3 regions of the Roseburia sp. genome follow, and region 1 is predicted to be linked to each of the others. Evidence: a T-box and tRNA genes for the amino acid it is inferred to sense, from the RefSeq annotation. Region 1 holds a T-box; the other regions hold tRNA genes.

Region 1 (7,196 bases):
CTCGAGGAGATCGAAGATATCTTTGTCTGCACCAAAGACTATCTGCGGAATTTGCGCGCGCGCGGTGTCCACAAGGATCAGATTCTGACAAACTCAACACTGATGCTGCTCGATAAAAACAATATGACACGCCAGTATATCGACGACTATCTTTCCGACAACCAGATTCAGGTCAAAGAATCCATCGATATCTCCAGCATGGATCTTTTGATCGACTTTGCCCGTATCGGAGTCGGCGTTGCATGCGTCATCAAAAGTTTTGTAAAAGAGGATCTTGCCTCCGGCGCCTTAGTGGAGATTCCTCTTGGAATCCCGATCCATAAGCGTGAGGTCGGTTTTGCCTATAAGACAACAACAAAACCTTCCAAAACACTCGGGGAATTTATCCGGTTTTATAAAAACTTTTAACAGATACAATATAATAGAATGCACGCTCCGCGAACATTCTATTATCATGAACTATACAGCCAGGTTGGCAAAGCGAATTGGCGCAACAAACTTTACTTTTTCTCAAAACTATACAGCCAATTCGCTTTTAAGAAGTAAATTAAAAAGATGACTGAGCTGATCGACCAGGTCAGCGGGTACGCCCAGAAGATGACCTGGATCTTCGGAATAAAATGCACAGTAACCGTGATGTATGTGATCCTTATGATGCACCAGGATGCAAGCATGACGAACATCGGCACGGCAGATTTTCCCGCACCGCGCATGATACCTGCAATGCAGTGGGAAAATGCTAGGAAACAATAGAAAAAAGCCTCTATATGTGCCTGTTTGGTTGCAAATTCAACGACCTGTGTTTCACTGTTGAACGCTGCAGCAAGCTGCGGTATCGTAAAAAATACGATCACACCAACCACTTCCGCAAGCAGTGTCGAACAGGTAATGCCAAAATATGCACCCCTCTTAGCTCTGTCATACTGTCTTGCACCGAGATTCTGTCCGATAAACGTTGTGAGTGACATAGCAAAACAGGTGATCGGCAGAAATGCAAAGCCTTCTATTTTCGAATAAACACCACATCCTGCAACCGCCATCACTCCAAATTTGTTAATATTCGTCTGTACAATAATATTTGCAAATGAAATGATGGAATTCTGCATACCGGACGGCAGTCCGATCCCTATGATCTGTCCTAACATTCCCTTATGAAAACGTATCTGCGAGATCTGCACCTGATAAACATCTTTGGTCCGCATCAGACGCATCATACATAAAAATGCACTGGAAAACTGTGAAATAATCGTTGCAAGTGCTGCAGCACCGACACCAAATCCTAACAATCCGACAAATAATAAATCCAGTATAATATTAACGATGGATGAAAAAATCAGATAATAAAGCGGATGTCTGCTGTCTCCGACTGCCTGCAAAATCCCCATCACGATATTGTACATAACAAAAGCGATCGATCCGGCAAAATATACCCTGAAGTATACAATAGAATTTGGCAGTACCGACTCCGGCGTTCCCATCAGAACAAGGATCTGGGGAGCTAGGATCATCCCGATCGCGGTCAGAATACAGCCGGACACCAGACCAAATGCAATATTGGTATGTACCGCTTTTTTCAATCCTTCATAATCTGCTGCTCCAAAATATTTCGAAATGACAACGCCGGCACCAACTGCAATTCCATTAAAAAAGCCGACCATCAGAAATATCAGACTACCGGAAGAACTGACAGCTGCAAGAGCATCACTGCCAAGAAAATTACCGACGATCAGAGAATCGGCGGTATTGTATAACTGCTGAAACAGGTTTCCCAAAAAGAGGGGGATTGCAAATGACACAATCCCCTTCCAGATGGAACCCTCTAATAAGTTTGTTCCTTTTTTCATCTTATTTCATTACAATATTGACAATTCTTCCCGGAACGTAAATCTCTTTTACAATGTTTCCAGTCAGCTTATCTGCAATTGATTCTTTTGCTTTTGCAATAACATCATCTTTTGCGTCATTTCTGCCGATTGCCAATGTTCCTTTCGTTTTTCCATTGATCTGTACTGCGATCTCAACCGTATTTTCAACTGTTTTTGCCTCGTCAAATTCCGGCCATCTCTGCTGGTATACATAACCTGTTCCGCCAATGATCTGCCAGAGTTCCTCTGTGATATGCGGAGCAACCGGGTTTAACAGAATTAAGAGTGTCTCATACTCGCCCTTAGTCACAGCATTTTTCTTATAGAACTCATTAATCAAAGCCATCATTGCAGCGATCGCGGTATTGTATTTCAGATTCTCATAATCGCTGCTGACTTTCTTGATGGTCTGATGCATCTTTGTCTCAAGTTCTTTGGAATATCCGGTTTCTTCTGTCATGATGTCCTGTAACTTCCATACACGCTCTAAGAAACGACGGCAGCCTTTTACACCATCTTCAGACCAGGATGCACTTAAATCAAATGCTCCGATAAACATTTCATATGTTCTTAATGTATCTGCACCATACTCTCTTACGATATCATCCGGATTTACAACATTTCCTCTGGATTTTGACATCTTCTCTCCGTTCTCACCAAGGATCATACCATGGGATGTACGTTTCTGGTAAGGCTCCGGACATGGAACTACTTTCTCATCATACAGGAATTTGTGCCAGAATCTGGAATATAACAGATGAAGTGTTGTATGCTCCATACCTCCATTGTACCAGTCAACCGGCATCCAGTATTTTAATGCTTCCGGACTTGCAAGCGCCTCATCATTGTGCGGATCGGTATATCTTAAGAAATACCAGGAAGATCCAGCCCACTGTGGCATGGTATCTGTCTCTCTCTTTGCAGGACCACCACAGCAAGGACAGGTTGTATTTACCCAGTCTGTCATCGCAGCAAGTGGAGACTCTCCATTATCCGTCGGCATATAACTTTCTACCTCTGGAAGCATCAATGGCAGTTCACTCTCATCGATCGGCACATAACCACATTTATCACAGTGAACGATCGGAATCGGCTCACCCCAGTAACGCTGACGTGAGAATACCCAGTCTCTTAATTTATAGTTGGTCTTTGCTGTACCAATGCCTTTTTCCTCTAAAAATGCAATCATTTTTGCCTTTGCATCTTTTACTTCCAGTCCGTTTAAGAACTCAGAATTGATCAGAACACCGGTTGCAACATCTGTAAATGCCGCTTCGTTGATGTCAACTTCCTCACCATTTTTTGCAACAACCTGTACCATTGGAATATTGAACTTTTTGGCAAATTCCCAGTCCCTCTCATCATGTGCCGGTACTGCCATGATCGCGCCTGTTCCGTAAGACATTAATACATAATCGGAAATCCAGATCGGGATTTCTTTTCCGGTTACCGGATTGACTGCCATAAGACCGTCAATCTCCACACCCGTCTTATCTTTTGCAAGTTCTGAACGTTCAAAATCGGATTTCTTTGCAGCTTCCTCACGGTATGCAGCAATCGCATCCCAGTTCTTTAACTCGTCTTTATATTTATCAATGATCGGATGCTCCGGGGATACAACCATGTAAGTAGCACCAAATAATGTATCACAACGTGTCGTATAAACACGGAGTTTGTCCTCTTTTCCGGCGATCGCAAAATCTACCTCTGCACCCTGTGATTTACCGATCCAGTTTTTCTGGGAAACCTTGACACGCTCGATATAATCTACATCATTTAAGCCCTCTAACAGTTTCTCAGCATAATCAGTGATCTTTAACATCCACTCGCTCTTTACCTTGCGGACAACCGGAGCACCACAACGCTCGCAGACACCGTTCACAACTTCCTCGTTTGCCAGGCCTACTTTACAGGAAGTACACCAGTTGATCGGCATCTCTTTTTTGTAAGCAAGTCCTGCTTTAAATAGTTTTAAGAAAATCCACTGTGTCCATTTGTAATAACTCGGATCTGTAGTGTTGATCTCTCTGTCCCAGTCGAAAGAATAGCCTAAAGAATGAAGCTGCTCTTTGAAACGTTTTACATTGTTTTCAGTTACGATCTTCGGATGAATCTTATTTTTGATCGCATAGTTCTCAGTCGGAAGTCCGAATGCGTCCCATCCCATCGGATAAAGTACGTTATAGCCCTGCATTCTACGCTTTCTTGCAACAATATCAAGTGCTGTATAAGGTCTCGGATGACCTACATGAAGTCCCTGTCCTGACGGATACGGAAATTCTACCAATGCGTAATATTTTGGTTTGCTGTAGTCGTCTGTCGCAGCAAAAGCCTTATTATCATCCCAGACTTTCTGCCATTTTTTCTCAACGACTTTGTGATTGTAAAGTTCTGACATATAATCCTCCTTGTTTTGCGGAGCAAAATGCGACTGCCTTTGCAGGAGCAGAGGATTTTCCTCCTTGTTTTGCGAAAAAAAACTTCGTCTCGGAAGATATTTTCAAATAAAAATATCTTTAGAGACGAAGTCTGTCTTACTCCGTGGTACCACTCTAATTCGTATTCTTATGATTTCATAGAAAATAAAAATACGCTCTTATGATCCTTAACGCGGACAACACGCTTTTGCTTACTCACTGTAACTGGCAGCTTGGGCAAAAGGACTCAAAGGTGAGTTGGGAATTTCACTTTACTGCCTCACAGCATCCGGCAGCTCTCTGAGAAAGCAAAAAATTCTTACTATTCCTTATCAAAGTCTGATGTATTTTATTCACAACATGATTTATTTTATCATATACCCTGTTTTTGTCAAGTATTGAAACAAAAAAGAGCCACCACAAACAGTAACTATGTGATGACTCTTTCAATCGATTCAAAATTAGTTGTTGATTAATTTATCTTCTTCATTGTTCCAGCTATACAGTTTACGGATCTCTTTACCAACCTGCTCTGATGGATGCTCTGCAGCTTTCTTTCTCATAGCTTTGAAGTGAACCTGACGTCCTGCCGGAGACATATCCAGTAAGAAGTCTTTTGCAAATGTACCATCCTGAATATCGGAAAGGATCTGTTTCATTGCCTTCTTTGTATCCTCTGTGATGATCTTCGGTCCTGTAATGTAATCACCATACTCTGCTGTGTTGGAGATAGAATATCTCATTCCCTCGAAACCTGACTGGTAGATTAAGTCTACGATCAGTTTCATCTCATGGATACACTCGAAGTATGCATTTCTTGGATCATAACCAGCTTCGCATAATGTCTCGAAACCTGCCTGCATTAATGCACAGACACCACCGCAAAGAACTGCCTGCTCACCAAAAAGGTCTGTCTCTGTCTCGGTACGGAATGTTGTCTCAAGAACACCGGCTCTTGCTCCACCGATACCAAGTGCATATGCTAATGCAAGATCCTGTGCTTTTCCTGTTGCATCCTGCTCAACAGCGATCAGACAAGGTGTTCCTTTTCCAGCCTGATACTCAGAACGTACGGTATGTCCCGGAGCTTTTGGAGCGATCATGGTAACATCTACATCCTTTGGAGGTACGATACATCCGAAATGAATGTTGAAACCATGTGCGAACATTAACATGTTGCCTGCCTCAAGGTTTGGCTCGATATCTTTTTTGTACATATCTGCCTGTTTCTCATCGTTGATTAAGATCATGATGATGTCGGCTTTCTTTGCTGCCTCTGCTGTTGTATATACTTCAAATCCCTGCTTCTCAGCTTTTGCCCAGGATTTGCTTCCTTCATAAAGACCAATGATAACATGGCATCCGGAATCTTTTAAGTTCAATGCATGTGCATGTCCCTGACTGCCGTAGCCGATAATTGCGATCGTCTTTCCGTCTAAAAGTGAAAGGTTACAGTCTTCCTGATAAAATATTTTTGCTGCCATAATTAATTTCCTCCAGTTTTGGTTTCTTAATAAAAAATATGCATTTGCATATTCTTATCTGCTTATTTTGTTATAATGATACTCTTTTGCCGTCTTCGTCTAACATAACGACATCGGAAATGCCTCTCGACAATCCGGTCAGTCCGGTACGTGCAAGCTCTAATATCTCATATCCGGACAAAAGATCAAGGAAAGCATCTAACTTATCCTGATGTCCTGTCAGCTCGATCACCATCGAATCATGGGTCACATCTACAACTTTCCCATGAAAGATCTCCGTTACATTTAAGATTGGCTGGCGTTCTGTATCTTTCGCACGAATCTTAACCAAGATCAGTTCTCTTGTCACTGACGAGCCATTTTCAAGTTTTTTGATATCAACAACATCTTCCAACTTTGCAAGCTGTTTCTCAATCTGCTCTAAGATCTGCTCATCACCGGTCGCAACGATCGTAATCCTTGTATATCTCGGATCTGCGGTCACACCGGAAGAAAAACTGTCAATGTTGTAACCTCTTCTGCTGAAAAGTCCTGAAATATGACTTGTCACACCCGGGTTATTCTCCACTAATAGAGATAATACCTGTTTTCTCATTCTGCATCTCCAATAGTTTAATACTTTAATCACACATCACACTAAAGCTATGATATCACATCGAAATTTTTTGTCAATAAACAATTTTTGTCCAGTCAAAATCTTAGTCTCATTTTCAGATAAATTTTGCGGTAATGATCCATATAACCGCAGCAGCAACAAACCAGACACCAATCTGTCTGATCCGCTTTTCGGCATTCAGATCACCCCTCTGGTCTTTTCTTGTACATACTCCTGGCACGATTGCCATAAGAAGTCCTGTAAAAAGTAATACCATCCGAATCAATAACATTTTTTACTCCCTATATCTTATATCACAAAACTTTAGATTGCAGTGCACGTCCAAAAAATCAATGATTTTCCGGACTGACGGGCATTTGCCCTATCACATGAAAATAAAGCAAAAAAATGTCTGCAAGCAGCCATTTTTTGCTTTACTTTCATGTGGCACTGCTCATTGCTTACTCATATCATAATCTCTGTATTTTCTTTGCTCTTCTCAATGATATGGTTCAATTTGCGGAACGGTATCGCTACAAGAAGTCCAATGACCAGTGAAATAACCAGATAAATTGCAAGTTTTCCGACATAGATCCAGTAATTCATCTGATAGATTCCGCCAATTGTCTCTCTCATGGCATTCATTCCATATGGGAACGGCAGGTATTTATAAAGCGACTGGTAAACCTGCGGCAGCGTCTCAATCGGGAATGTTCCACCCGCACCGGCTACCTGAATAACCATGACAACAATTGCAAGTGCCTCACCGACATTTCCAAATGCAACCGTGAGTGAATAAATAAACAGTGTGAAAACAAAACTGCTGACTGCAGCA
Region 2 (7,196 bases), on a different contig from region 1:
AAGTACCCGGATCTCATCTGCAACAACTGCAAAGCCTTTTCCTGCCTCTCCCGCACGTGCGGCCTCAATGGATGCATTGAGTGCTAACAGGTTTGTCTGTCCGGTAATCTCCATAATTGATTCCGCAAGAACGCCAATCTGATCGACAACTTTGATATCTTCAAGTGCTTTTGTCAGTCCCTCATTGATTTCCGTATGGATTGCCTTGGTACGTTTATCATTTTCGGTTGTGGTCTTTTTAATACTGACAGCACGGTCTCGGATATCATCTGCCTCCATAGCCCCGTCCTGTGAACGTGTTGCAATGCTCTTTGCAGCGCTCTCGATTTCATGGGACATCGCATTGATCTCTTCGGAGGAAGCAGCTGTCTCCTGCATACCTGCTGCAAGTTCTTCCGTAGTAGCGGAAACATTCTCAATCTCCTCATCCAATGCCTGAATGTTGGTATCAATCTCCTGTACCATTCCGGTGATCTCTGTCGCCTGGCTCTTAACCTCGCCGATCAGTCCGTTCATCTCTGTCCTCATAGACTCAATGGAACCTGCCAGCTTTCCAAAATCATCACGGCGTTTTAACAGTGCAGTTCCAAGTGCCTGTGAAAAATCCCCCTGTTCCATGACTCCGATGGAACTGATACACTTCTTCAGTGGTTTAATAATGCTTAAAATGATCAATATAAGAAGAAATACTACTACCGCTCCTTCTATTATTGTTGAAATGATAAACGTGGTACGTTTGTTTGTTACATATGAAGTAAAATCTTTTTCAATGGATGCAACCTTATCATCGATATAGTCTGTGTAATTACCGGTTCCGATCACCCATTCAAACGGTTCAAATGCTTTACTGTAGGAACGTTTCGGAGAAGGTTCAGTCTCGCCTTCTTTCGGGAATACATAATCTGTATATCCTCCATCTGCCTCCTGTCCGACACGGATGATCTCTTTAACCATCTGATATCCATTGGCATCTTTCGTCTCCATACGGTTGGTGCCTTCTGTATCATTTCCTAAAAGCACCACATTAGTTCCGTCATACTGATCAACCCAGAAATATCCGCCATCTCCATAACGAAGCTGTCTGATCTCATCTGCCGCTAACTTCTTAGCTTCTTCCTCGGTATACACACCAGCCTGATACTGATCATAAATCGTCTGACAAAGTGAGACCACATTATCTACCTGCTGTTTGATCTGTTCATCATAAGACTCCCGCTCATCTGCTTCCATCGTCTCTAATGCTTTGCTCTGGAGCTGCTTCATGCTCTCCGATGAAATAACGGCACACAATACCAGTGCCACTATCGTCGCTAACATTACGATTGACAGCTTTGTCTGTACTTTTACATTGTTCATAAATCTTTCCTCCCGCTTCCCTGCTGTAATATCGGAGTTCACAAATATGATGTATATAGATTTTTCTATACAGATTTTTGAAAATTCCTTTCTATTATTTTACCATATTGCACAATTTATCTCAATATTTTTTAAATTTATTATAAATTTTGTATTTTTTTACATTTTCCATATTATTGACTTGTTTCAGAACAAAACAATAGCCGGAAAGCCTTGATTTTACTGCAAAATCTTAGCTTTCCGGCTATTTTTTATTCATGCGGGTGACAGGACTTGAACCTGCACGTCGGGGACACTAGAACCTAAATCTAGCGCGTCTGCCAATTCCGCCACACCCGCAAACCACTTTGCCATTATATATTAGCACTCGCAAAATTGCAAGCATTTTTTCCTCACATTTCTCCCTCTAAATCAGAAACGGCTACTGTTCACACATATTGTGCGAGTAGCGATTACAGCCATTTTAAATACATCTTCGATACAAAGACAATGGCAGCTCCAGTCCATGTGCCTCTAACAACTCCCTGTCGCTTAAAATCTCCTTTGTTGCCCCATCACACACAATTCTGCCCTCCGACAGTAAAATCGTTCTGTCACAGGTATCCCATACAAAATCCAGATCATGTGAAGCCACGATTTTCAGATAGGAAAACTCATTCAATACCCGGATCAGATTTCTGCGGTTTTTCGGATCAAGTGCCGCCGACGGTTCATCCATCAGTATAATATCCGGTTTCATGGAAAGGATGGTTGCGATTGCCGCTAACTTTTTCTCTCCTCCTGACAGTTTATGGATCGGTTTATTCGCAAGATGTTCAATGTGTACCTCGGCAATTGCCATTTTTGTCCTGTATGCAACCTCGTCTTCTGACAGACCATAATTCTGTGGTGCAAATGCCACATCCTCATATACATTTGGCATAAAAAGCTGATTTTCAGAATCCTGAAACACATATCCAGCCATTTTTCTAATCTGAGCTAATGTCTCTTTTTGTAACGGTACATTCCCGATACTGATGCTGCCTGAATCCGGAGAATACAAACCGACAAGTAATTTTAAAAGTGTTGACTTTCCTGCTCCGTTTGCACCGACAACGCCAATCGACGCCTGCCCATCCGCTGCAAATGATATATCTTTCAAAATAGGATTTTCTTTTTCATAGGAAAAATTCAGATGCGTTACCTCTATATTAATCTGTCCCATATTTTCCTCTCTCTTTCATCTGTCACAAAACAGTTTCTCTTTACCATCTAAAACAAAGTTCCCACCAGTTGTCCAACCGCAAAACATCGCAATATAGTAAACACCGCGATCCATAAAACAAGATACACTGCGTCTTTCATACAAAACCGTATCTCTTTTTTCAGTCCAAATATTCCCTGAAACCCGCGCAGACACATACTTTCGTAAATCAACTCTGCCCTGTCCATGCTTCGGATCAGCATCTGTCCCATCAGAGATCCCCACACCTTAAAATGAATGCCTTTCTGTCCCGGTGCCCTAAGTTCATATGCCTGCACCACCCGCTGTGTTTCTGCCAGCAATACAGAAATATACCGGTAAATCAGCCATACCTGCATCACAATGACTTTTGGCAGACGACATATCTCAAGTGCGAAGCAGATTTTTTCGATCGTTGTTGTCGCAATCAGAAGATACGATGCCAGAACCGCAAAAACTCCTTTTATCATCAAGGTCAGCATTGAAATCACTCCACCACTAATTTCAATCTGTCCCACATTCATTACGATCTGCCTGTCAAAAAAAGGATTAAATATACCTGCCACACAGACAAGCGGCAGCACAACACGCATCCGCCATAACGCATCCTTTACAGAAATTTCATTCATAATAAAAAGAATAACCGGATAAACTGCCATCACAAGCAGTCCACTCAGGTTATACTTAGAAAAAGAAACAACTGTCCCTATATACAAAATTGTCACACATAATTTTACAAGAGGGTGAACCTGGTTCACCCACCTGTCTTCATTTGCCAGTTCCTCGATACTTTTAATCTCAGAAACTGCCCTTTGAATTTTACTCATGCTTTTGATTCTTTCCAAAAAATTTAAATAGATAACAGCCTCCGATACATACAACTACAACCACTGCTGCACCAGCTACACCGGAAAACGATGTTCCTGCCATGCTCTCATTGTTTTTAAATGCATAATCCGGAAGCAGCGCTGTATGCTCCTGAATCTCTGCTGCCGTCTTATATGCTGTTCCTTTTGCATCTAACTCTGTGGTTCCTGCAACCTTTTCCATAGACCATTCCAGTCCGTCCGGATATGCTGAAGCAAACAGAGAAAGTCCGCCACCGATCAAAACAGTTAAAACTGCGAGAATCGTCACTGTCTTTTTCAAAGAAAAACGTGATGCCTGTTTCTGTGTACTTTCATCTGTACCCCAGAGCAGCTCCGGTCTTGCCTCATATACAAAGCAAAGCACTGCTGCCGTGATCAATCCCTCGACCAGACCGATTGCAAGATGGATCGGCTGCATCACTGCCACAAATGTCCCAAACGGAAGCTCCGTAATACCGGAAACAAGTGTCTCTAATGTAACAGAAAATGCTCCCATCTGCAATGTCAGTACACACCCCAGCACAGATGCTGCAATAATCTTCTTTTTGGATGCTCCCCGACGCATCATTGGCTTCCAGATCAGCAATGCTCCTATAAAACATCCATAGAATGCCATATTCCATATATTACAGCCAAGCGCTAAAAGTCCGCCATCCGCAAACAACAGACACTGTATCAAAAGAACCCCTATCATGGTAAGAAATCCTGCGTAAGGTCCAAGTAATGCAGAAAGCAGCATTCCTCCGCACAAATGTCCGGAAGATCCTGTTCCCGGAATTGTAAAATTGATCATCTGGGTTGCAAAAACAAAAGCTCCCATAACTCCCATAACTGGAACTTTCTTAGGCTCATCTAACGCCCTTACCTGTCTTACTGAATATCCGCCCGCTGCTGCTGAGCAAAGATACATTGTTGTCGCAACCGCCGGTGCAACAAGCGCATCTGCCATATGCATATTAAAATACCGCCTTTCATTTATCTTTGAACATATTAGCAAAAATCTGGTCATACCACAAGCCTTTTGTCACAGATCTTTCTACTTTTTCCGCTTTTGACACATACACTAATCCTTTCCATTACTTCCATAATACTCCTATTGCGAAAATGTTACATAATTGTTACAATTCTTTATGTAATCGGCCGATACAAAAAGATTGCAAGATGACCGCAATCAATAAAATAAGAATAAGGAGGACGAAACTATGTGTTTTAATTTCAATAGCTGTTCCGAGTTATTTAATGCTATCTGCAAATATTTTAACCTCGGTTGTTAATTAATTTACCCCGGTCTCTGACCGGGGTATTTTTCTTTTATCTATCTGAATATCAATTCCTATACAGTAGAAATCTACTTGTTTGCTACATACACCTGTCTTAAAACAGTTCTTTCAGCCACATAGCATTTTCATCTTTTTCCGAAATGATATATTTACCCTCTGGCCATTCGCTGCCCTTCCATATAAGATTCGGATCATCGTATCGCACAGCACATGCTGCCTCCCCGCAAAAATCCTGATCCACGCACCACTGCATCAGTGTATTATCTTCCAAGGTCAGATACCCGCGAAAATCTTCAAATGCGGGTGGAGTAAATATTTGTGGTTTATCTGATGAAAACTGATTCATTTATTACTACCTTTCTGAAATGACTTTAGAATAATGTTTTGGCACTCTGATCTTGCGGACACGATGCGGACATAAAACTATCAACTTTTGATTACTTTTTGTCACTTCAAAAATTGTAAAAAAATGGCGGAAAGCCTTGATTTTACTGGTTTTCCGCTATTTCCAATCTAATGAGACATCGGGGATTCGAACCCCGGACAACTTGATTAAAAGTCAAGTGCTCTACCAACTGAGCTAATATCCCATATATTTTATTATAAGCTGGGCTAGCAGGATTCGAACCTGCGAATGCTGGAATCAAAATCCAGTGCCTTACCGCTTGGCGATAGCCCAACAAGAAATATAAGACCAACATCTTAAAGACATTGTCATATTTCAGACCTGTTGCACTAGTCGCAACAAAGGTGGATACAGGGATTCGAACCCTGGGCCTCCAGAGCCACAATCTGGCGCGCTAACCAACTGCGCTATACCCACCATACGGCTATAAAGCCTGACACCTTATTAAAATAAGGAAATGTGCTCGAAGGGATTCGAACCCCCGACCCACGGCTTAGAAGGCCGTTGCTCTATCCAGCTGAGCTACGAACACATTTATCACATCTGCCCTGCAACTGATTGCCCGCTTCACAAGCAAACATGTTGCCATATATTATGCTTTCCATAATAATTTGCAAATGGAAAGCGGGTGATGGGAATCGAACCCACGTATCCAGCTTGGAAGGCTGGTGTTCTACCATTGAACTACACCCGCACACAATCGGGGTGACAGGATTCGAACCTGCGACCTCCTGGTCCCAAACCAGGCGCTCTAGCCAAGCTGAGCCACACCCCGATATGAACTTTTAATATTGAAAAGCAAGTTTCTTAAGTGCTTGTCTTTTCCGTCTCATCCGTGACGCAAGAGTTATTATATAGGACTCAAACATAAATGTCAACACTTTTTTTTATATTTTTTCAAAAAAATTTATTTTTCTTATAAATACTCTATTTCATAGTGCGCCACACCTTTTTTATCTATGTCCATCAGAATATACGAAGGGCGCTTTCCCTCCTGTCGCGGATAGGAAATACTACCGGGATTCATGACAACAATCCCGTCACCATATTCGATCAGCGGAATATGGGTATGTCCGAACATTGCAACATCCGCTCCACGCGCTAAAGCCTCGCGCTTTAAATCCTCAATCCCGGAACCGACATAGTAATAATGCCCATGTGTCATAAACACACGGTAATTTCCTACCATGATCTCCTTTTCACGCGGCAAAGAAGAGAAAAAATCATTATTCCCCGCAACGATTTCAAGCGGACAGCCGCAGAGTTCCCCTATATAATCCTCATATCCTTCTGCATCTCCAAGATGGATCACAAGATCCACCGGGGAAACTCTCTCTAAAACAACTTTTAAATTTTCATGTTTTTTATGTGTATCGCTAATAACCAGTACTCTCATAAGGCTACCTGCCCCATCCTATGTATTTCCAATCCCCATTCTTTATACATCAGATTCCATACTGATTCAGTTTTTCCTTCATGGCACGCAATGCCTTACCCCTGTGACTGATCTGATTTTTCTGTTCTTCCGTAAGTTCTGCCGTAGAACACCCGAACTCGTCCACGTAAAAAATCGGATCATATCCAAACCCATTACTTCCTGCCGGCTTTTCTCCGATATATCCTTCAATCGTTTCTCTCGTAACAAGCACATCTCCATTTGGCATTGCAGCCGCAATAGCGCAGACAAACCGTGCTGTACGTTTTTCCTTCGGCACACCCTTTAATCTGTCTAAAATAGCCTGATTTTTGATCGTATAAGACGTATTTTCCCCCATATAGCGGGCAGAATACACTCCCGGTTCCTTGTTCAGATAATCCACTTCAAGTCCGGAATCATCTGCAAGAACGATATCTTTGGTAAACTGTGCAACTGTCTGTGCCTTGATTTTAGCATTTTCCTCAAACGTTGTTCCGTCCTCTACAATATCTGCCTTAATTCCGGCTTCTTTCATTGAAAGGATCTCTGCATCCATATCCCCTAAAATTTCTCTGATTTCTTTCATTTTACCGGCATTTCCGGTTGCAAAAATAATTCTGTTCATATCACTTCTCCATTTCACACT
Region 3 (7,196 bases), 780 kb from region 1:
GTCTCTACACCACGGATCGTGGCATGAAAAAGACCTGCGATCTCGCGCTGTTCTTCTTCATTCTGAAACATACTGACAATTTTTGCCGGGTTGACGGTACCGGTATCCCGATACTGTTCATATAATATTTCCGCCGCTTTATGATAAATCTCTTCTGTAAAATCTTCCGGCGAAATATATTTCTCAATCTTAGGAAATAATCCGGTATGCTCGATGAGCCAGGTCAAAAGCAGTTTCTGTGACTGTATCATACCGCTTTCCTTTTTCTTTTCACCGCCCTGGTCACGCCTGACTTCTGCCCGCTCTCTCACAGGTGATGCACCACCCGCTGCCATACCGATCTTTGCACCATACTGGTTTACCAGCCTGCGCAGATCTTCTATACCGATCATATACTTCTCTGCTACCGCAGCAATATAATTATCACGCTCTAATTTTTCCCCGAACGTACAAAGTTTTTCTGCAACCGCATTATAAAACTTTGTCTTGCTCTCCGGATCATGCATATCATACTGCTGCTCTAAGATACGTATTTCAAACATAAAACTGTTTTCTGCTGTATCGATCCGCTTCTGATATTCCTCTGCACCAAGTGCTTTGATAAATTCGTCCGGATCTTTGTACGGCTTCATATTGATAACTTTCGTGGTGATCCCAACTTCTTTTAAGATCGGGATTGCACGAAGCGCTGCCTTTACACCTGCTCCATCGCTGTCGTAGGTCAGATAAACATTTTTCGTGTAGCGCTTTAACAGATTTGCATGTCCACTCGTAAGTGCCGTTCCCAAAGAAGCAACTGCATTGTCAAACCCTGCCTGATGCAGGGCGATCACATCCATATAACCTTCACAAAGAAGAAGCTGTGGCTTTTTGGTGCTTCTTGCAAAATTTAATCCGTAAAGATTGCGGCTCTTATCAAAGATCTTTGTTTCCGGAGAATTCAGATATTTCGGCTCACCATCCCCCATGACACGTCCACCAAAACCAATAACCTTATTGTGTACATCCATAATCGGGAACATCGCACGGTTCCAGAACTTATCATACCCGCCGCGCCTCTCATCAATGCTGACTAAACCGGATTCTTTTAAAATATCATCTTCGTATCCTTTTTTGCGGAGATACTGGTAAAGATCATCGCTGTACTGGTCGGAATAACCGAGACCGAATTTCTGCATTGTCTCATCTGACAGCTCACGCTTTCTGAAATAGTTAAGCGCGCGCGCACCTCTCTCTCCACGCAGCAGCATGTAAAAATATTTTGCTGCTTCTTTATTAATTTCAAGCAGTCTTGCGCGCTTGTCCGCTTCCTGCCTCTGTGCACTGGTGTATTCCTGTTTTGGCAGTTCCACACCGGCGCGGTCGGCTAACGCTTCCATCGCCTCACCAAATGTAAAATTTTCATACTCCATCAGAAATGTAAATACATTTCCACCCGCGCCGCATCCGAAACAATAATACATCTGTTTGTTAGGCGACACGGAAAAGGAGCCTGTTTTTTCATTATGAAACGGGCAGAGTCCGAAATAGGTACTGCCCTTTTTTGAAAGACGCACATATTGGGAAATCACATCAACAATGTCATTCCTGGAACGCACTTCTTCTATGATGTCATCAGAATAATACGGCATCTTTTTCTCCTTTCGTGTTAGTAGCCATCTACCTGCCAGGCCTGTGGCATGAAGTATTCGCTGAATTTTGTGATGGCGTACTGGTCTGTCATGCCGGAGATGTAATCGCAGATGATACGCTGGTCTGTTTCACCGGCATCACGCATGCGCAGATATTTCTCAGGGAGAAGTTCTACATGTTCCATATAATAGAAGAACAACTGCTCGATCATGGCTTTTGCCTTGGTCTCTTCCCCTTTTGCTACCGGATTTTTATAGACATGGTCGAACATAAATTTGCGCAGTTCGATCATAGCCTGCTCTACTTCCTCCGACATAATGATATCGTCTTTTCCAACACTGTTGCTGATGATGTTATGTATCAGTGTATTTAAACGCTGCCTCGTCGAAAATCCCAGTGTTTTCCGAAGTTCTAACGGTATATTCTCCTCTGTCAGTATCTGCGCCCTTATGGCATCGTCAATATCGTGATTGATATAGGCGATCTTATCCGACAGCCGGACAATCTTTCCTTCTAAAGTATGCGGCATCAGACTCGTCTGATGGTTTAAGATACCATCCCTTACCTCCCAGGTCAGATTCAGTCCCTTACCGTCCTTTTCCAGCTTCTCAACGATCCTTACACTCTGCTCATTGTGATGGAAACCTTCATCGCACAGTCCATTCAGCACAAACTCACCAGCATGCCCAAACGGCGTATGTCCCAGATCATGCCCTAATGCGATCGCCTCGACAAGATCTTCATTGAGCCGCAGTGCTTTTGCGATCGTGCGGGCATTCTGTGATACCTCTAAGGTATGTGAAAGCCTCGTTCTGTAATGATCTCCTTTGGGTGTCAGAAACACCTGTGTTTTATTCTTCAACCGGCGGAATGCCTTACAGTGTAAAATCCGGTCTCTATCGCGCTGGAATACAGGTCTTATATCACACTGTCCTTCCGGATAATCACGTCCTCTTGAATGTATGCTGAGCGTAGCATACGGACTTAAGTTCTCACATTCCATCCGTTCAATATCTTCCCGTATCGACATGTTGTTCCTCCTCTTTGGATAAACCTGCCACACAGTAATTACAATATATATATTCCGCGTTCTTTTTCGATTTCCTTTTTTTATTTTAAATTAATGACAAAATTTTGCCCTCAACTTTGCCCTCTTTTCCATTAATCATTTTGAAAACGAGATAAATGTTCATATGGAAGGATCAGTCTTCCCCGGTAAAGTCCACACCCATCATTGATCAGGCTGTTATCAATTGCCGAAAACATATTCACATCCAGTTTTGCCAGTTCGATCTGCTGCAGTTTCATTCCTCTTTCATATGCCTCATCAAAATAAATACATTCCCCCACCGGAACAGCATCACGTCTTGCACGTTCACTCTCCTGCTTCTTCTCATATCCCAGATGATTCGCTGGTCCGATTTCCGCTATATCATCCATCGCTTTTGTCCTAAGCTGCATTTCCATATAACAATGTGCACTGTTGTCAAAAAAAGTAATATGTAACGACCGGTATCCATCCGGTTCTTCATTCACAATATAATCCCTGTAATACGGCCGTACTTCTTCACTGAGCAGTGGAGAATCACTCAGCTTTATACCGCCTGCCGGTTCTGCCGTAAATCCCCGCTCCTCTAAAAATACCTTAAGCACATTTGCGATGTCATATAAATGTCTGATTTCTTCCTGTTCTCTTTCCTTTTCATCTCCCACATGGCATTTAGGCATGGATATGACAATGCGGTATGCGATCAGATCCCTGAAGCAGCTCAGCCGTTCCTTTAATTCATCCACCGGAGGATAGGCATGGTTTTTCAGATAATAATTATAAACATGCTCTACGATATATCCGTTGAATTTTGCTTCCGCACGGATCAGTGATTTGATCCTTCCTTTAAAAGTAAAAGAAAGGTAAGGATATTGTTTCGCCATATACTGATAAAATTCCCGTATTTTCTGCGACTGTGCTGTCAAAAAGTCATTATGCTCTAGCAGTTCCATGATCTGCATCAGGAAATTACAGTGTAACCGATCCACCTCACTGTCATTTTCCTCTGCCACACGTTTTAAATCTTCTGTATATTTTTTTAAAATCCGAAATACCGTATCCCCGGAATAAAGATAATCATTTAAAGCAATCATTTTTCCATCCTTTGTTTTCCGCCTTCTGTGCCACATTGGTATCTATTATAAATGATTTCCTCCTAAATGCAAATAGCGCGGCAGTTTTTCTGCCGCGCCACTTATACCTTGCTGTCTTATTTTGTGATCTTTACTGATTTCGCCTCACTCCATGAGCCGTTTACTCTGTTGTCATCCTCGTCCACACGATATGCTCTGACACGCACATAATATTTTTTTCCTTTTGTCAGCTTTTTCAGAGTAACCTTTGTTGTCTTTGCGTTTGCCTTTTTGACTTTCACGCCCTTTTTAAACTTCTTGTCCGTGGAATACTGGATCTCATATCCCTTTGCATTGCTTACTTTGTTATATGTAACCTGTGCTTTCTTTCCTTTCACATTGGAAAGTTTGGAAATTTTGGTTTTTTTGACTGTGGTAATCTTTAAGTTTACCACACCCATGTTGTTCACACCGGTTTTTTTCAGTTTTGTCGGATCCAAGCTATCTTTATATGCTTCACTGCCTGCAATTTCAATATAGTAAGTACCGCTCTTTAATGTAACCTCTTTGGAACATGCAGAAGAATAATAATTTTCTGCAATATTCATACGCTCCAATACATTATGGTTCGAACGGTATAACGTCACACCTGTTTTGCTGCTTTCAAAAACACTTTCTCCCAGCGGATTCTCCAGTGAAAGGTTCAATCTTGCTGTTGTATCTCCGGATACTTTAAATTTAAACCAGCTTTTTCTTGTGTTGGAACTTAAAAATCCAGTTACTTTTTTATCCGTGGTAATCTGTTTTGCACGTCCCCAGGAACCATTCTTTGTTCCGGTTACATTCAGATACTGGGCTGCAACTGAAAGGCGGAACTCGCCATAACTGACATCATTGTAACTACCGTTTTTAGTTTTAGCAAAGCAAATCCAGTAATTTCCAGCATCGAGGCACAGATATTTTGACTTTCTCTCATTCCCCCATACAACAGTTACCTCGTCTCCGGTAACCAGATTCGAACAGTTTGCATCTGAATATACTGCAAATTCCTCAATCGCACCTAAAGAATCATAATCCTCATGCATAACTGTCGAATACGCAGACACATACACATATGACGGTTTGTTTAAGCTAAACTGTACCACATTACTGTATTCTCCGGTCGGGACCTTAATATTCGTAGAACCTACTGCCATCACATCCGTGATATCCTCCACAGCCGTGACAGGGATCTGTGTTGCTGCTGATACATTCTGTGGAAGAAGGATCAATGCAAATGCCAGAACCATTCCAAGAATATACGTCTTCATTTTCTTCATATAGATTTTCTCCTTTTCCTCTTTACTTCTCTAATGTAAAGAAACAATACGATTTCATTTTAGCATATTCTTTTTGTATTTTCTCTATGGAAAAAGTACTATTTTCACGGAACGTAATTTTCTCCCAAAGTCATAAAATGGGCCACGGCTTTGCGCAATTTGACAACCACTAAGTTGTGAGCCGCCTTTTGACACCCATGTCTTCTGTGAGAGAAAAAAAAGAAGCATCGAATCCTCAATGCTTCTTTCACCCTAACATATAAAAATGCAGGAGATGGGACTTGAACCCACACGATATTGCTACCACAGGCACCTGAAGCCTGCGCGTCTGCCAATTCCGCCACTCCTGCAAACCCGTCAATCAAAGAAATCTTTGATGCGGAAGATGGGACTTGAACCCACACGTTCGCAATGAACACAAGATCCTTAGTCTTGCTCGTCTGCCAATTCCGACACTTCCGCGTATCAATCACTCTCTCGCGACGACTCATTTATAATAACAGAGAAAAACAAATATGTCAACAGTTTTTTTGATATTTTTTTAATTTTATTTATTTTTTTAATTTTTGGAACTGTTTTGATTATTTAGATATTGAAAGACAGCCCTTACAGGAACTGTCTCTCAAACATCTCTGCCTTCATCGGTTTTCCAAAATAGAATCCCTGAATCAGTTGAACCTTTGATCCCATCAGCGCATCTAACTGTTCTTTTGTCTCCACGCCCTCTACACAGACATTCACATGGATCGCAGTTGCCAGTTCTCCGACCATTTTTACAAATGCGTTGGAGAAATCATCTTTTCCAATATCAATGATAAAACAGCGGTCGATCTTTATGACATCGATCGGCATCTCCCTGATATGATTTAAAGAAGAATAGCCTGTACCAAAATCATCCAGCGCAACACGTACTCCAAGATGTCTGATATCTGCAAGTATCCGTTTCATCCGGCTCATATCATTGACCGCAAGACTCTCTGTTACTTCTAAGGTAAGGTTCTGCGGTGTGATCCTTGTCTCCTCGATCACATGTGCGATCCGCTCTACGATATCGTTCTGTAAAAGCTGTACAACAGAGAGATTAACATTCACTTTGTACTCCGGATGCCCCATATCATTCCAGTATTTACAATGGATACACGCTTCACGCAAAACAAATTCGCCGATCGGGTTGATCAGTCCTAAATATTCCGCAAGCGGGATAAAATCTGTCGGCGGTATCAATCCAAGTTCCCCTGAATTCCAGCGTATCAGTGCTTCTGCACCGGCACATGGATTTCCTTCTTTTGTGATATTTACGATTGGCTGGAAATATACTTCAAATTCGCTGAATGCATTTCTCGTTGCATTGCGCATATTCTTTTCAAGATCAAGCCGCTTGTAAGAGGTAGACTCAACATTGTCATCATAAAACTCTATACGGTTCTTTCCTGCACACTTTGCAGAATAAAGGGCAATATCTGCTTTTTTGATCAGTTCTTCCACCGTGTCCCCATCTGCCGGGAAACGCACAACTCCCATACTCATCGTACAGTAATAATCTGTTCCTTTTAACATCCACGGTTTTGTAAATAACGATTTGATCTCATCTAAGATCTGCTGAAGCATTGTCATATGATGATGTGCCAGTATGATGATAAACTCATCACCGCCCATACGGTAACAGTTATTCTCCACACCGGGAATCCTCTGCAGGCTGCCTGAAATATTCTTAAGTAAAACATCACCATACTGATGTCCAAGTCCGTCATTGATATGCTTAAAATCATCCAGATCAATATAAAGTAATGCTCCCTCTCCACCAAACTCTTTCGTCTGACGGATATACCGTTCCAGATCCTGTTCACAGCGCATTCTGTTATAAAGCCCTGTCAGGAAATCATTGTTTGCCTGACGCTCAATCTTCTGCTGATATAATTTTTTATCTGTCACATCATAAATCGTACATAAAAGAACTTTTCTTCCGTCAACCCAGTTGATCCTTGTACTGTGCAGATCAAACCAGCGGTTTTCTTCTTTTGAGTAAACTTCCCTGAAATAAAGGCTGTCCTCTGACTGTGCTCCCTGTCTTAAACATTCTTCAATGCCGGCACTGTGCATGTCTCCACCAAACGCTTTACGGAA

Evidence for each region. The T-box of region 1 lies ahead of leuS (leucine--tRNA ligase). A T-box ahead of a tRNA ligase gene usually reads a tRNA of that ligase, here a tRNA-Leu.
Region 2: it encodes a tRNA-Leu, which carries the amino acid that the T-box ahead of leuS (leucine--tRNA ligase) is inferred to sense. The anticodon was not compared.
Region 3: it encodes a tRNA-Leu, which carries the amino acid that the T-box ahead of leuS (leucine--tRNA ligase) is inferred to sense. The anticodon was not compared.

Annotation. Positions count from the first base shown of each region.
Region 1 is NZ_JBGLEJ010000005.1:863,606-870,801, forward strand. Features, by position in the region: gene ACDD58_RS15410 (LysR family transcriptional regulator) at 1-408, shown strand, start outside; gene ACDD58_RS15415 (MATE family efflux transporter) at 501-1,844, opposite strand; gene leuS (leucine--tRNA ligase) at 1,846-4,263, opposite strand; T-box leader at 4,381-4,627, opposite strand; gene ilvC (ketol-acid reductoisomerase) at 4,744-5,766, opposite strand; gene ilvN (acetolactate synthase small subunit) at 5,837-6,361, opposite strand; gene ACDD58_RS15435 (permease) at 6,477-6,653, opposite strand; gene ACDD58_RS15440 (YhgE/Pip domain-containing protein) at 6,827-7,196, opposite strand, start outside.
Region 2 is NZ_JBGLEJ010000004.1:532,703-539,898, forward strand. Features, by position in the region: gene ACDD58_RS05755 (methyl-accepting chemotaxis protein) at 1-1,356, opposite strand, end outside; tRNA gene ACDD58_RS05760 (tRNA-Leu) at 1,615-1,695, opposite strand; gene ACDD58_RS05765 (energy-coupling factor ABC transporter ATP-binding protein) at 1,820-2,560, opposite strand; gene cbiQ (cobalt ECF transporter T component CbiQ) at 2,608-3,405, opposite strand; gene ACDD58_RS05775 (energy-coupling factor ABC transporter permease) at 3,398-4,402, opposite strand; gene ACDD58_RS05780 (dTDP-4-dehydrorhamnose 3,5-epimerase family protein) at 4,822-5,073, opposite strand; tRNA gene ACDD58_RS05785 (tRNA-Lys) at 5,245-5,317, opposite strand; tRNA gene ACDD58_RS05790 (tRNA-Gln) at 5,335-5,406, opposite strand; tRNA gene ACDD58_RS05795 (tRNA-His) at 5,477-5,550, opposite strand; tRNA gene ACDD58_RS05800 (tRNA-Arg) at 5,592-5,665, opposite strand; tRNA gene ACDD58_RS05805 (tRNA-Gly) at 5,757-5,827, opposite strand; tRNA gene ACDD58_RS05810 (tRNA-Pro) at 5,834-5,908, opposite strand; gene ACDD58_RS05815 (metallophosphoesterase) at 6,050-6,529, opposite strand; gene ACDD58_RS05820 (XTP/dITP diphosphatase) at 6,579-7,175, opposite strand.
Region 3 is NZ_JBGLEJ010000005.1:87,549-94,744, reverse strand. Features, by position in the region: gene dnaG (DNA primase) at 1-1,631, opposite strand, end outside; gene ACDD58_RS11715 (deoxyguanosinetriphosphate triphosphohydrolase) at 1,649-2,662, opposite strand; gene ACDD58_RS11710 (guanosine polyphosphate pyrophosphohydrolase) at 2,794-3,774, opposite strand; gene ACDD58_RS11705 (fibronectin type III domain-containing protein) at 3,891-5,072, opposite strand; tRNA gene ACDD58_RS11700 (tRNA-Leu) at 5,339-5,422, opposite strand; tRNA gene ACDD58_RS11695 (tRNA-Leu) at 5,450-5,534, opposite strand; gene ACDD58_RS11690 (EAL domain-containing protein) at 5,679-7,196, opposite strand, start outside.